One region of the Streptomyces sp. SCSIO ZS0520 genome, then DNA from elsewhere that is predicted to be linked to it. Evidence: riboswitches for the same ligand, from Rfam matches in the RefSeq annotation. Region 1 holds a riboswitch; the other holds the start of a gene.

Region 1 (7,511 bases):
GGGGGCGGCCGAGTTGCTGCTCGAAGGCCTCGACATCGGCGTCGACCGGGAGGGTGCGCGGGGTCGGCGGCAGGTCCGCGCGGTGCAGGACGGCGAGGTCCCCGTGCGGCGAGGCGGTCCGGCCGGCCGGGGGCGCGGGGCGGTTGCCCGCGGGGTCTTCGGTCGGTCGGTGGTCGGGGGTGTCCATGCCTGAACTGTCGTCTTTCCTCATATGGGGCGGCGAGTGGGGCGGCCCGGCCCGAGGGGGCGCCGGTCCGCGGGTGCGGCGGGCGGGCTCAGCCGCCGGAGCGGTCGGCCTTGTCCACGCCGTCCCAGACATTGGCGTACCAGGGGCGGTCGGTGGCGCCCTCGGTCCGCGGGCGGGCGCGGGTGGCGTCGGGGCCGACCACGGTGTAGCCGGTCTCCCCGGGGCGTACGTAGTGCAGTCGGGCGCGGATCTGCTGCTCGGCGAACCTGTCGTCCTGCCAGCGGGCCTTGGCGTCGCGGAGCCGTTCGACCTCCTCGCGGCGCTCGGCCTTCTCCCGGCGCAGCTCGTCGATCTCGGCCTGCTGGGAGACGTACTGCCTCATGGGATAGGCGAGGGCCACCACCAGCGAGCAGAGCACCAGGGCGAGCAGGGCCGCGCGGCCGGTGAGCCGGGAGCGGCGGGCCTGGCGCCGGGTCTGGGAGCGGTAGACGCGCTCGGCGGTCTGCTCGCCGATCAGCCGGAGCCGGGTGGAGGTGGAGAACCTGTCGGCATCCCGCGGTCCGCCCGGAGCCTTCCTGCCGGCCATCGCCCGCCTCCCCACTGCGCTGTACGTCACCGTGTCCCCGCACACGGTACGGGACCGGGGGCAGGGACACGGTCAACCGGGCGCGGGGCCCGGACGCGGGACTACTGGTCGGCGCTGAAGCGCGGGAAGGCGCTGCGGCCGGCGTACACCGCGGCGTCGTCGAGGATCTCCTCGATGCGCAGCAGCTGGTTGTACTTGGCGACGCGCTCGGAGCGGGCCGGGGCGCCGGTCTTGATCTGGCCGCAGTTGGTGGCGACGGCGAGGTCGGCGATGGTGACGTCCTCGGTCTCGCCGGAGCGGTGCGACATCATGCACTTGAAGCCGTTGCGCTGGGCCAGTTCGACGGCGTCCAGGGTCTCGGTCAGCGAGCCGATCTGGTTGACCTTGACCAGGAGGGAGTTGGCGGCGCCCTCGTCGATGCCGCGGGCCAGGCGCTCCGGGTTGGTGACGAAGAGGTCGTCGCCGACCAGCTGCACCTTGTCGCCGAGGCGGTCGGTGATGACCTTCCAGCCGTCCCAGTCGTCCTCGAAGAGCGGGTCCTCGATGGAGACCAGCGGGTAGGCGGCGACCAACTCCTCGTAGTACTCGGTGAGTTCGGCGGCGGAGCGGGACTTGCCCTCGAATTCGTAGGCGCCGTCCTTGTAGAACTCGGAGGCGGCGACATCGAGGGCGAGCGCGATCTGCTGGCCGGGGACGTAACCGGCCTCCTTGATCGCGACGAGGATGAGGTCGAGGGCCTCGCGGTTGGAGCCGAGGTTGGGGGCGAAGCCGCCCTCGTCGCCGAGGCCGGTGGACAGGCCGCGGTCCTTCAGCACCTTCTTGAGGGTGTGGTAGACCTCGGCGCCCCAGCGCAGGGCCTCGGAGAAGGACTCGGCGCCGATCGGCGCGATCATGAACTCCTGGATGTCGACGTTGGAGTCCGCGTGCGAACCGCCGTTGAGGATGTTCATCATCGGCACCGGGAGCAGGTGCGCGTTGGGGCCACCCAGGTAGCGGAAGAGCGGCAGGTCGGAGGCCTCGGAGGCGGCGTGCGCCACGGCGAGCGAGACGCCGAGGATGGCGTTGGCTCCGAGCGAGGACTTGTCCGGGGTGGCGTCCAGGTCGAACATCGCCTGGTCGATCAGGCGCTGCTCGGTGGCGTCGTAGCCGACCAGCTCGGGGCCGATCTGCTCGATGACGGCGAGTACGGCCTTCTCCACGCCCTTGCCGTTGTAGCGGCTCGCGTCCTGGTCGCGGAGTTCCAGGGCTTCGAAGGCACCGGTGGAGGCACCGGAGGGGACGGCGGCACGGCCGGTGCTTCCGTCGTCGAGGCCTACCTCGACCTCGACCGTGGGGTTGCCTCGGGAGTCCAGGATTTCCCGGGCTACGACGACGTCGATGGACGGCACGAGCATCTCCTTCTGGGATGTGACGCGTGGAATGCGGGAGCACGCCTTTGTGCGGGGGTGTCCTTGCGCCAAGAGCCTATCCGCAGTGGGCACCGGCCCCGCCCGACGGCCCACGTACCGGGACGAAAAGACGACCAAAAGATACGAATAACAGGATGAACATACGCATTTCATGTCCCCCTGCGGCCACCGCCCCGTCAGCCGGAGTACGGCTACCGGCCGGTCACTTCCGGAACCCGGTACGCCCCGGCAGGAGCACCGCGGCGGCACGGCGGCAGACAAGAGCCCCGCCCCACGCGTACGGGGGATGACGCGTGGGGCGGGGCGGTCCTTGTGCGGGGGACGGGCCGGGCGCGGGGCCCGGCCGGTCCGGCCGTGCGGGGTCAGCGCAGGTGCAGCTGCTGGCCCGGGTAGATGAGGTCGGCCTCGTCGACGATGTCGTCGTTGAGCTTGAAGAGCTTGGCCCAGCCGCCCTTGACCTTGTGCTCGGCGGCGATCTCGCTGAGCGTGTCGCCCTTGACCACCTTGTACTCGCCGTCACCCTTGGCGACCTTCTTGCCGGTCGGGGTGGTGACGGTCTTCTTCTCGGCCTTCGGCTCGGCCTTCTTCGCCGGGGCCGGACGCTCCGCGGAGCGCGAGGAGCGCTGCTCGGCGGGCTTGCTCTCCTGCTGACCACCGGACTGCGGGGCGCCGCCGCCGTACGGGGTGCTGGACAGGCCGACACCGCAGGACGGCCAGGCGCCCTTGCCCTGACCGGCGAGCACCTTCTCGGCGACGGCTATCTGCTGCTCCTTGGTGGCCTGGTCGGCACGGGCGGCGTACTGGGTGCCGCCGTAGCCGGCCCAGGTGGAGTTGGTGAACTGCAGGCCGCCGTAGAAGCCGTTGCCGGTGTTGATCGACCAGTCGCCGCCGGACTCGCACTGGGCGACCTTGTCCCACTCGGAGGCGGTGGCGGCGGAGGCGGAACCGCTGGTGACCAGCGGCGCGGCGATGGCGGCACCGGCGACGCCGGCGAGCGTGACGACACGGGTGGTGCGGTTGAAGACGGTCGGGCGGCGGTGCTTGCCCTTGCCGGAAAGCAGCATGAAGAGATCCCCTCACCGACGCCTGCGAGGTGAGCTGTCGGGTTCGGGCCGATGGGGTGCCCCCCGCTCCGTAAGAGCAGAAGGCGAATTGCCCGGCCGCACGCTCGCGCTGTGCGACTTCACCCCTAGCCGTTTCCCGAAGTGGGCAGCATGTGCTGCCCGGCCCCTGGGACCCGGCGCAAACCTTGGTTCCCCCGCTCCTGCCAACGGCGCTTCACGCGACGAGTTTCCCGGGGACCGCCGGCAGGATTCGGCGTGACGGTCACACGGAGCCCGCTGTGGCGAGCGGTCACGACCGTAAACACGCGCTCGCCGGATCTCCAAAGACGATCAGGGCTTCTGAGACTCATGTCTCAGTTTCACCAAAGCGGACAATAGCTGCCGAACTAGCCCTGGGGAGCGTCCGTTTCGGAGGCAAGTGCAAGGCTCTGACCGGGCAGGATGAGGTCGGGATCGGCGCCCACCGTCTCCTTGTTGAGCGCGTAGAGCGCGGGCCATCCGCCGTCCACATCCTGTGCTTCCGCGATCATCGACAGGCTGTCGCCCGGCCGCACGGAGTACGAACCGTCCCCGGCCGCGGGCGAGTCACCGGGACGGGAGTGGCGGCCGGTGGAGTTCCCCGGGCGGTCGGGGACGTCCGCGTCGGGCGCGGGCTCACCGCGATGGCGGCCGGAACCCTCCCCGCCGGAACCCGAACCCCCGCCGGAGCCAGGGGAGTTGCCGCGATCCGTACCGGAATCACCCTCGTCGCCGGTTTTGCCGTCACCGTCGCCCGGGGTGGCGGAGTCCTCGGGGGTGGCGCTCGGGTCGGCTTCCGGGGCGCCGGACTCACCCTTTTCACCCGACTCATCCGATTCGCTCGGGGAGCCTGACGGGTCCGCCGAGCCGGCCGAGTCCGTCGGATCCGCCGAGTCCGAAGGGTTCGGATCGTCCTTCTTGTCGGAGTCGCCGCCGGAACCGGAGGGCGAGGGCGACCCGGACGGCTCGCCGCCGTCATCCGGCTTCGGACTGTCGCTCGGCTTCGGGCTGCTGGAGTCCGGGACGCCGGGGTCGACCGAGGGCTCCGGGCCGCCGCCGGTCAGCTCGGCGACGGCGGCGCAGGCCAGCCAGGCCGCCGGGCCCTTGTCGTCCAGGAGCTTCTGGCCCACGGCGATCTGCTGCGAGCGGCTGGCGAGGTCGGGGCGGGCCGCGAAGTCGAGGCCGCCGTAGGACTCCCAGTCACGCTGCGTCAACTGGAGCCCGCCGTAATGGCCGTTGCCCTCGTTCGCGCTCCAGGCGCCACCGCTCTCGCAGTCGGCGAGGCGGTCCCAGGTGGCCTTGTCCGCGGCGTGCGCGGAGGTCCCGGCGAGCAGGGGCAGGGCCAGCGCGGAGCCGGTCACCCCCGCCGTGACGACGAACGCCGGAGCCTGGCGGGGGCGTCGATGGCGACCGTTCCCGGAGAGCATGCCGTGGCCTTTCGCGTGACAGCGGTGACGGCTGTGACCAGCCGCCGAGTTGCCCGAGAACGTAGCCGGAGTCGAACGCTTGTCACAAGTCGATGCAGCGGAGATCACGCGTACATCACAATCCTGACGCTCCGTCAATTCCGCATGCCCAGAGGCAGTTCAGGGCAGTGACCGGGGTTCGCCCCGAGTCCGCAAAGCGGGTCGACGGAGCCGCGGACCGACTGCCGCGCATGTCCGACATACGCGGTACGACGCCCCGTCCGCCCGAGGACGGACCGCCCGCCGCGGGCACCCTGCGGTGGCCGCCCTACCGCGGGGTGAAGCTGACCGGCAGGGTGCGCAGTCCGCGCATGATGAGGCCGCCGCGCCAGCGCAGCTCCTCCGGTTCCGCGGCGAGGCGCAGGTCCGGGAGGCGGCGGAGCAGGGTGCCGAGCGCGTACTGGCCCTCCAGGCGGGCCAGGGGTGCGCCGAGGCAGTAGTGGATGCCGTGGCCGTAGCCGAGGTGCTGGTTGTCGGTGCGGGCGAGGTCGAGGGTGTCGGGGGCGGGGAAGCGGGCCGGGTCGCGGTCGGCGGCGGCCAGCACCACGAGCACCGGGTCGCCGCTCGCGATCCGCTGCCCGCCGATCTCCAGCGGCCGGGTCGCGAACCGCCAGGTGGCCAGCTCCACCGGGCCGTCGTAGCGCAGCAGTTCCTCGACCGAGGAGGCGAGCAGCGCGGTGTCCTCCTCGGCCACCGCCCGCTGGAACTCGGCCCGCCGGTCAGGATTGCGGAGCAGCGTGTACGTACCGTTGCCGATCAGGTTGACCGTGGTCTCGAAGCCCGCGAAGAGCAGGATGAAGGCCATCGCGGCGACCTCGTTCTCGGTGAGGTGCTCGCCGTGGTCGGAGGCGCGGATCAGGCCGGAGATCAGGTCGTCCCGCGCGGACTCCTCGCCGAGGTCCTCGCGCTTGCGGTGGATGAGTTCGGCCAGGTAGGCGCGCATCTTCTTCACCGAGCGCGCGACACCGCCGCGGGGGCCGCCGCCGTGCCGGATCATCATGCCCGCCCAGTCCCGGAAGTCGTCCTGGTCCTCGCGCGGGACGCCGAGCAGTTCGCAGATCGCGTAGATCGGCAGTGGGAAGGCGAACTCGTGGATCAGGTCGGCGCTGCCGCGCGCGGCGAAGGAGTCGATCAGCGAGTCGGTCAACTCCTGGACCCTGGGCGCGAATTCGGCCACCCGGCGCGGGGTGAAGGCCTTGGAGACGAGGCGGCGCAGCCGGGTGTGGTCCGGCGGGTCGATGTTCAGCAGATGCGTCATCAGCTCGGCCTTGCGCTCGCCCGGGATACCGGTCTTCCCCTTGGCGTGCGCGGGCTCGTCGTGGTGCGCCGGGTTCTTGCTGAGCCGCGGATCGGCCAGCGCCGCCCGGGCGTCCGCGTACCGCGTCACCAGCCAGGCCTCCACCCCGCTCGGCAGCCGGGTGCGGTGCACGGGCGCGTGGGTGCGCAGCCAGGCGTAGGCCGGGTACGGATCCGCCGCGAACTCCCAGGTGAAGAGGTCGGGCGGGCTCTCGGCACCGGCGACCGGGCAGCTTCCGGGGGCGGCGGCCGGGGCGTCCGGGCCGCCGGGCTCCCCGGCCTGTCCGTTCCGCCCCACCTGCTCGGACACGTGCTGACTTCCTCTCGTCCCGCTCGCCACCGCCGTCAGGCCTGGCCCTGCTCCGCCGCCCGGATGGCGTCCCGGTAGGCGCGGGCCGCGGAGCGCAGGGCCGCCTCGGGGTCCACGCCCTGCTCCTGGGCGTCCAGGGCGAGGGCGAGCAGCCGGTAGCCGATGCCCTCGCCGGTGGGCAGGGGCACGTCGAGGCCCGCGGTGCGCACCCGGGAGGCGAGCTTGGCGGCGAGGGCGAGGCCCGGCTGACCGAGCGGGACGCCGTCGGTGAGGGAGTCGCGCTGCTTCTCCTCCGCCTTGGTGCGCCGCCAGAGCGCCTCCACGTCCTCGGGGGTCTCGGCGCTCTCCTCGCCGAAGACGTGCGGGTGGCGGTGGATGAGCTTGGCGACGATCCCGGCGGCGACATCGTCGAGGGAGAAGGCGCCCACCTCCTCCTCGCCGTCCCCTTCCTCTTCTCCCGCCGCCGCGTCCCCGGCGGCGGGCCCCTCCTGGGCGATCCGGGCGTGGAAGACGACCTGGAGCAGGACGTCGCCCAACTCCTCGCGCAGTTCCGCCCGGTCGCCGTCCTCGATCGCCTCGACGAGTTCGTACGCCTCCTCGATCGCGTACTTCGCGAGCCCCTCGTGGGTCTGCCGGGAGGACCAGGGGCACTCGGCGCGGATCTGGTCCATCACCTGGACGAGGTCGAGGAGGCGGGCGCCGGGGAGGTCGTAGGAGCCGGGGAGGAGTTCCAGCTCGGGCATGGTCACCCGGCCCGAACCGGCCAGCGCGGCGAGCCCGTCGGTGAGCTTCCGGTCGCCCTCACCGGTGGCGACGACGACCACCGTGCGCCCGCCCGCGCACCAGTCGACCAGCTCCCGGGCGAGCGGCGCCTCCCGCGCGACCTCGACCCCGGCGTCCCGCAGATACGGCAGCTGTACGTGTGCGGCATCCGCGCAGAGCACGCGGTCGGCGGCGTGCAGCGTCTGCCAGGCGGGCCAGGACAGCAGCCCGGGGGCGACCCGGTGGCTGGTGGTGAGCAGGACGATGCGGCCCGCGGCCGTCTGCGAAGTGGCGTTCACGCACCGAACGTAACCCACCCGGGCGGGGCACCCGACGGCAGCGGCCGGGCACCCCCGCGCCTCATGGCCTCAGGCCGGCTGCTGCCCCCGCGAGACCTCGCGCAGCCACGGCGT
Region 2 (7,511 bases), 1.5 Mb from region 1:
CGGGTACCGGATCAGGTGGCGGGCGGCGGCGATGACCTCGCGCAGGTTGTGCGGCGCCATGTTGGTGGCCATGCCCACGGCGATGCCGGAGGAGCCGTTCACCAGGAGGTTGGGGTAGGCCGCCGGGAGGACGGCCGGTTCCCGCTCCTGGCCGTCGTAGTTCGGCGCGAAGTCGACGGTGTCCTCGTCGATGGACTCCGTCATCAGGCTGGTGGCGTCGGCCATCCGGCACTCGGTGTACCGCATCGCGGCGGGCGGGTCGTCGTTGCCGAGCGAGCCGAAGTTGCCGTGGCCGTCGACCAGCGGCAGCCGCATCGAGAAGGGCTGCGCGAGCCGGACGAGCGCGTCGTAGATCGAGGCGTCGCCGTGCGGATGGAGCTTGCCCATCACCTCGCCGACGACGCGGGCGCACTTCACATACCCGCGATCGGGCCGCAGCCCCATCTCGTTCATCTGGTAGACGATGCGCCGGTGGACCGGCTTCATCCCGTCGCGGGCGTCCGGCAGGGCCCTGGAATAGATGACCGAGTACGCGTACTCGAGGAAGGAGCCCTGCATCTCGTCGACGACGTCGATGTCGAGGATCCGCTCCTCGAACTCCTCCCCGGGCGGCGGGGTCTTCGTGCTGCGGCGGGCCATCGCTGCTGCGGCTCCTTCACCAACATGAACGTGATCTGACGCCGACCATTGTGGACCTGCGCACCGACAACGCCGACCGCGACCCGTCACAAGAGGGCGATCCGCCCGCCGCGGGCGGCGCCGCGGCGTTCACTCAGGGCGTGCCGACTGCGGGAACTTCGCCAGGTGTCAGCACGCTTGCATACAGTGGCAGCGCATGCCGCCGCCGCGGGCACGACCAGCGGTCATGACGAGCACCACCGGCACGGCGAACAGCACGAGCACGACGCACACGAGCACGACCGAACAGCACGATCACACCGCGTTCAGCAGTTCTGGATCGAAGGGACGTACATGCCCATGGGTCACACGGCCACAGCGCAGGCCGGTTCCGGCGGCCTGACAGCGACCGAGCACCGCCTGGCCAATGGCCTCCGGGTCGTGCTCTCCGAGGACCACCTCACTCCGGTCGCCGCGGTCTGCCTCTGGTACGACGTCGGCTCCCGCCACGAGGTCAAGGGCCGCACCGGCCTGGCTCACCTCTTCGAGCACCTGATGTTCCAGGGGTCGAGGCAGGTGCAGGGGAACGGGCACTTCGAACTGGTGCAGGGCGCGGGCGGTTCGCTCAACGGCACCACCAGCTTCGAGCGCACCAACTACTTCGAGACCATGCCGGCCCACCAGCTCGAACTGGCCCTGTGGCTGGAGGCCGACCGGATGGGCTCCCTGCTCGACGCGCTCGACCTGCAGTCCCTGGACAACCAGCGCGACGTGGTGAAGAACGAGCGCCGCCAGCGGTACGACAACGTCCCCTACGGCACCGCCTTCGAGAAGCTCACCGCGCTCTCCTACCCCGAGGGCCACCCCTACCACCACACGCCCATCGGCTCGATGGCCGACCTCGACGCGGCCACCCTGGAGGACGCCCAGTCCTTCTTCCGCACCTACTACGCGCCCAACAACGCGGTCCTGTCGGTGGTCGGCGACATCGACCCCGAGCAGACCCTCGCCTGGATCGAGAAGTACTTCGGCTCCATCCCGGGACACGACGGCAAGCCCGCCCCGCGCGACGGCTCGCTGCCCGAGACCATCGGCGAGCAGCTGCGCGAGGTCGTCGAGGAGGAGGTCCCGGCCCGCGCGCTGATGGCCGCCTACCGGCTCCCCGAGGACGGCACCCGCGCCGGCGACGCCGCCGACCTCGCGCTGACCGTCCTCGGCGGCGGCGAGTCCTCCCGGATCTACAACCGCCTGGTGCGCCGCGACCGTTCGGCGGTCGCCGCCGGCTTCGGGCTGTTGCGGCTGGCGGGCGCGCCCTCGCTCGGCTGGCTGGACGTGAAGACCTCCGCCGAGGTCGAGGTGCCCGAGATCGAGGCCGCGGTCGACGAGGAGCTGGCCCGGTTCGCGGCCGAGGGCCCCACCCCCGAGGAGATGGAGCGCGCCCAGGCCCAGTTGGAGCGCGAGTGGCTGGACCGGCTCGGCACCGTCGCGGGCCGCGCCGACGAACTCTGCCGCTACGCCGTCCTGTTCGGCGACCCCCAGCTCGCGCTGACCGCGGTGCAGCGCGTCCTGGACATCTCGGCCGAGGAGGTGCGCGAGGTCGCCGCGGCGCGGCTGCGCCCCGACAACCGGGCGGTGCTCGTCTACGAGCCGCTGACCGCCGAGGGCGACGAGGCCGAGGCCGCACGCAACGACGAGGAGACGGCGAAGTGAGCGCGACCATGCAGTTCCACCCGCAGCCCCAGGCCGGCGAGGCCAAGCCCTGGGCCTTCCCCGCACCGGAGCGCGGCGCCCTCGCCAACGGCCTGACCGTGCTGCGCTGCCACCGCCCCGGCCAGCAGGTCGTCGCCGTGGAGGTGCTCCTGGACAGCCCCCTCGAGGCCGAGCCCGCGGGCCTGGACGGCGTGGCCACCATCATGGCCCGCGCCTTCTCGGAGGGCACCGACAAGCACTCCGCCGAGGAGTTCGCCGCCGAACTCGAGCGCTGCGGCGCCACCTTGGACGCGCACGCCGACCACCCCGGTGTGCGCCTGTCCCTGGAGGTGCCCGCCTCCCGGCTCGCCAAGGCCCTCGGTCTGCTCGCGGACGCCCTGCGCGCCCCCGCCTTCGCGGACAGCGAGGTCGAGCGGCTGGTCCGCAACCGCCTTGACGAGATCCCGCACGAGGCGGCCAACCCCGGCCGCCGCGCCGCCAAGGAGCTGTCCCGGCAGCTCTTCCCCGAGGGGTCCCGGATGTCCCGGCCGCGCCAGGGCACCGAGGAGACGGTCGCCGCGATCGACTCCGCCGCCGTACGCGCCTTCTACGAGAAGCACGTCCGCCCCGCCACCGGCACCGCGGTCGTGGTCGGCGACCTGACCGGCATCGACCTGGACGCCCTGCTCGGCGACACCCTCGGCGCCTGGACCGGCGGCACCGCCGAGCCCAGCACCCCGCCGCGGGTCACCGCCGACGACACCGGCCGGGTGGTCATCGTGGACCGCCCCGGCGCCGTCCAGACCCAGCTGCTCATCGGCCGGATCGGCCCCGACCGCCACGAGAGCGTGTGGCCCGCCCAGGTGCTCGGCACCTACTGCCTGGGCGGCACCCTCACCTCCCGCCTCGACCGGGTGCTGCGCGAGGAGAAGGGATACACCTACGGCGTACGGGCCTTCACCCAGGTCCTGCGGTCCGCCGAGGACGGTTCGGGCGCCGCGATGCTCGCCATCTCCGGCTCGGTGGACACCTCCTCCACCGGCCCCGCCCTCGACGACCTGTGGAAGGTGCTGCGCACCCTCGCCGCCGAGGGCCTGACCGACGCCGAACGCGATGTGGCGGTGCAGAACCTGGTGGGCGTGGCCCCGCTGAAGTACGAGACCGCGGGCGCCGTCGCCTCGACGCTCGCGGACCAGGTGGAGCAGCAACTCCCGGACGACTACCAGGGCAGGCTCTACCAGCAGCTCGCCGGGACCGGCACCGTCGAGTCGACCGCCGCCGTGGTGAACGCCTTCCCGGTGGACCGCCTCGTCACGGTGCTCGTCGGCGACGCCGCCCAGATCGAGGAGCCGGTGCGCGCCCTCGGCATCGGCGAAGTGACCGTGGTCACCGGCCAGTAGAGGCCCCGCGGCGGCGCCCGCGCCCCGCGACCGACCCCGGCGGCGACATGGCCGCCGGGGTCAGTCATGTCCGTATTGGTGCTGGGTTTCCGATCTGCCGTGTGGTGTGCGTGACAAAAGCCCGTTTCGGTTTGGTCCGGGCGGTTGTCCCGCTTAGCGTCTCTCCGGCTGTTCGTCATGTGTGCGCCGCACCCGCGGCACCGGGCAGCCATCGCCGAGTCCCCCCACGGCGCGAGCCAGGGGAGCCGGGGACCCACCTCCCGCCCGCCGTCCGCGGCGGCGGGAACGCAGTTCCTGGGGTGAATCGGGCGCCCCCGCAAGGGCGTTCCGTAGGAGACCTTCCTACTCCGAACCCGTCAGCTAACCCGGTAGGCGACAGGGAAGGAAAGGACGAGCCACACGTATGGCGATCACCCGTGCCCGCGGCAGACACCGCAGGCCGAGCCGCCTGACCCGTACCTCCGCCACCGCCGCGGGAGTTGCCGCCCTCACCACGGCGGGCGTCCTCGGCACCCTCGCGTCCCCCGCGGGCGCGGCCCAGCCGGAGCCCGAGGGCTCGGCGCTGGCCGGCGCGATAGCCGTCGACGAGGTGGGCACCTCGCTCGCCGAGAAGATCGCGGCCCAGGCCGACGCCCAGGAGAGCGCCGCCGACGCGGCCGCCGCCAAGAGGAAGGCGGAGGCCGAGGCGGAGCGCCGGGCCCAGGAGGCCAAGCGCAAGGCCCGTGCCGAGCGCGCCGCGAAGGAGCGCGCCGCCCGCGCCGCCGAACGCCGCCGCCTCAACGCCTATGTGGCGCCCGTCTCCGGCTCCTACGTCTCCACCGGCTACCGCACCGGCGGCGCGATCTGGTCCTCCGGCAGCCACACCGGCGTCGACTTCCACGCCGCCTCCGGCACCCCGGTCCACGCCGTCGGCCGCGGCACCGTCGTCAGCACCGGCTCGGGCGGCGCCTACGGCAACGAGGTCGTGCTGAAGATGCACGACGGCACGTACACCCAGTACGGGCACCTCTCCTCGATCGGGGTGAGCGTCGGCCAGTCGGTGACCCCCGGGCAGCAGCTCGGCCTCTCCGGCGCGACCGGCAACACCACCGGACCGCACCTCCACTTCGAGGCGCGCACCGGACCCGACTACGGTTCCGACATGGACCCCGTCGCCTATCTCCGCTCGCACGGCGTCGACCTCTGACGAGAACGCCGCACGGCCGGACAGGCCCTGGGCGGAAATGCCGTGAAAGCCCCGGCTCGTGAGCCGGGGCTTTCACGGTTGTCCCAAAAATATCTCCGGATTCCCATCCGCCATCGGAAATTCCGTCGTTCTGCAATAGAGTCACGACACGAGTGTTCCTGCAGAGCGTTACGCGCGGATCAATGCGGAGGTCCGGTCATGCGCATTCCCGCGCACACGGTATGCACGGCAATCCGGGACGACATCGTCGCCGGGGTCCACGAGCGGGGCGGGCGGCTGACCGAGGAAGTCCTCGCCCGGCGCTACGGCGTCTCGCGGGTCCCGGTGCGCGAGGCCCTGCGCACCCTGGAGGCCGAGGGCTTCGTCATCACCCGGCGGCACGCGGGCGCCTGCGTGGCCGAGCCCACCGAGCAGGAGGCGGCCGACGTCCTCGACATCCGGACGGTGCTCGAACCGCTGGCCGCCGCCCGGGCCGCGCAGCGCCGTACGGAGGCCCATCTCAAGGTGCTCCGGGGCCTGGTCAGGCTGGGGCAGGAGCGGGCCGGGCGCGGTCACAGCGAGGATCTGCGCTCGCTCGGCGGCTGGTTCCACGAGACCCTCGTCCAGGCCTCGGGCAGCCCCGGCCTGATCACCCTGCTGACCCAGCTGCGGCACAAGATCGCCTGGATGTACACGGCCGAGGGGCCCGCGCGGCCCGCGGACTCCTGGGCGGAGCACGGGGCGATAGTCGACGCCGTCGCCCGCGGGGACGCGGAGCGGGCGCGCGGGCTCATGGCCCTGCACCACGAGCGGGCGGCCGCCGGCTACCGGGTGCGGTTCGCCAGGAAGAGCCCGCCGGTGAGGAGTTCGCAACATGCCGTAAACACGGCGAGCGGCCGCGATTAACACGGCTGCCGTATACAAAGGGCAGAGCATTTCGCAGGCGTCTCTTTCTGCTGCCCGCATTCCTTTTCGGCGGCCGGGAAGAGGAAAGCGCCGCACCGAAAGAATTCGGCCGATGCGGCGCTCTGCATGTCCTGCCCACCGGCGGCGCGGAATTCTCCCGCGCGCCGTTTTCCGATGCCGGCTTTCCCGCGCCGGGGTCCTCCCGCGCCGTTCGCCCGCCGCCTCGAACCGCCTCAGACCGCGAACGGACGTCGGGCCGGACCGCGAACCGACCTTGGGCCAGGCCTCGTACCGTCCCGCGGCTCAGCCCGTCCCGGCAGGCCTCAGACCGTCTCCGGCAGTTCCCCGAGCCCCTCGGTGACCAGCTTCGCCAGGCGGTCGAGGGCCTGCTCGGCGCCCTCCACGTCCGAGCTGAGCACGATCTCGTCGCCGCCCAGCGCCCCGAGCCCGAGGACCGCCAGCATGGAGGCGGCGTTCACCGGGGCGCCCTCGCCCTTGGCCACCGTCACCGGCACCCCCGAGGCCGCCGCGGCACGGACGAAGATGGAGGCGGGCCGGGCGTGGAGGCCCTCCGGCCAGCCGACCTTGACGCGACGCTCAGCCATCTGATGCAGCCCTTCTGCTCGGGTGTCCCACCGTCTCGGCATCCAGTGTCGCGCACGCCCGCCCCGCCCCACGCGACCCCCGCCCCGCCGGGCCGCGCCCACCCCCGGGTCCGCCTCCCGCACGGGCCCGCACCGGGCCGGGACCCGTACGCTGGCCCCATGCAGACGCCGTCGGACCGGCACGACTACCCCGCCCACTGGGAGGCGGACGTCGTGCTGCGCGACGGGGGGACCGCGCGCATCAGGCCCATCACCACCGAGGACGCCGACCGCCTGACCAGCTTCTACGAGCAGGTCTCGGACGAGTCGAAGTACTACCGCTTCTTCGCGCCCTACCCGCGCCTGTCCGCCCGCGATGTGCACCGCTTCACCCACCACGACTACGTGGACCGGGTGGGCCTCGCGGCCACCGTGGGCGGCGAGTTCATCGCCACCGTGCGCTACGACCGCATCGACGCGAACGGCCGGGCCGCCTCCGCCCCGGCCGACGGCGCCGAGGTCGCCTTCCTCGTCCAGGACGCGCACCAGGGCCGCGGGGTCGCCTCCGCCCTCCTCGAACACATCGCGGCGGTGGCGCGTGAGCGCGGCATCCGGCGCTTCGTCGCCGAGGTGCTGCCCGCCAACAGCAAGATGATCAAGGTCTTCACCGACGCGGGCTACCAGCAGGAGCGCAGCTTCGAGGACGGCGTCGTCCGCCTCTCCTTCGACCTGGAGCCCACCGAGGCCTCGGTCGCCGTGCAGTGGGCCCGCGAGCAGCGCGCCGAGGCCCGCTCCGTGCAGCGCCTGCTCAACCCCGGTTCGGTCGCCGTCATCGGCACCGGCCGGGCCCCCGGCGGAGTGGGCCGCACCGTCCTCGGCAATCTCCTGGCCGCCGGGTACCAGGGCCGCGTACACGCCGTGAACCGGGCCTTCGCGCCGGAGCAGACCGAGCTGGACGGCGTACCCGCGCACCGGACCCTGGCCGAGATCACCGAGCCGGTGGACCTCGCGGTGCTCGCGGTGCCCGCCCCGCAGGTCCCCGAGGCGGTCGCCGAGTGCGGCGAACACGGCGTCCAGGGGCTGGTGGTGCTCTCCGCCGGATACGCCGAGAGCGGCCCCGCCGGGCGCGAGCTCCAGCGCGAACTGGTG

Evidence for each region. A riboswitch is a leader RNA that binds a small molecule or an ion and turns the genes downstream of it on or off. The one in region 1 is predicted to bind cyclic di-AMP.
Region 2: another riboswitch for cyclic di-AMP. It lies ahead of MID12_RS04975 (M23 family metallopeptidase); the one in region 1 lies ahead of MID12_RS11190 (transglycosylase family protein).

Annotation. Positions count from the first base shown of each region.
Region 1 is NZ_CP092644.1:2,978,065-2,985,575, forward strand. Features, by position in the region: gene MID12_RS11175 (DUF501 domain-containing protein) at 1-187, opposite strand, end outside; gene MID12_RS11180 (FtsB family cell division protein) at 276-773, opposite strand; gene eno (phosphopyruvate hydratase) at 875-2,161, opposite strand; gene MID12_RS11190 (transglycosylase family protein) at 2,545-3,246, opposite strand; cyclic di-AMP (ydaO/yuaA leader) riboswitch at 3,251-3,468, opposite strand; gene MID12_RS11195 (LysM peptidoglycan-binding domain-containing protein) at 3,633-4,691, opposite strand; gene MID12_RS11200 (cytochrome P450 family protein) at 4,999-6,336, opposite strand; gene MID12_RS11205 (nucleoside triphosphate pyrophosphohydrolase) at 6,372-7,397, opposite strand; gene MID12_RS11210 (SurA N-terminal domain-containing protein) at 7,467-7,511, opposite strand, start outside.
Region 2 is NZ_CP092644.1:1,503,601-1,511,111, reverse strand. Features, by position in the region: gene MID12_RS04990 (DNA topoisomerase (ATP-hydrolyzing) subunit A) at 1-639, opposite strand, end outside; gene MID12_RS04985 (M16 family metallopeptidase) at 973-2,328, shown strand; gene MID12_RS04980 (M16 family metallopeptidase) at 2,337-3,707, shown strand; cyclic di-AMP (ydaO/yuaA leader) riboswitch at 3,910-4,097, shown strand; gene MID12_RS04975 (M23 family metallopeptidase) at 4,111-4,893, shown strand; gene MID12_RS04970 (GntR family transcriptional regulator) at 5,092-5,778, shown strand; gene MID12_RS04965 (HPr family phosphocarrier protein) at 6,102-6,383, opposite strand; gene MID12_RS04960 (GNAT family N-acetyltransferase) at 6,543-7,511, shown strand, end outside.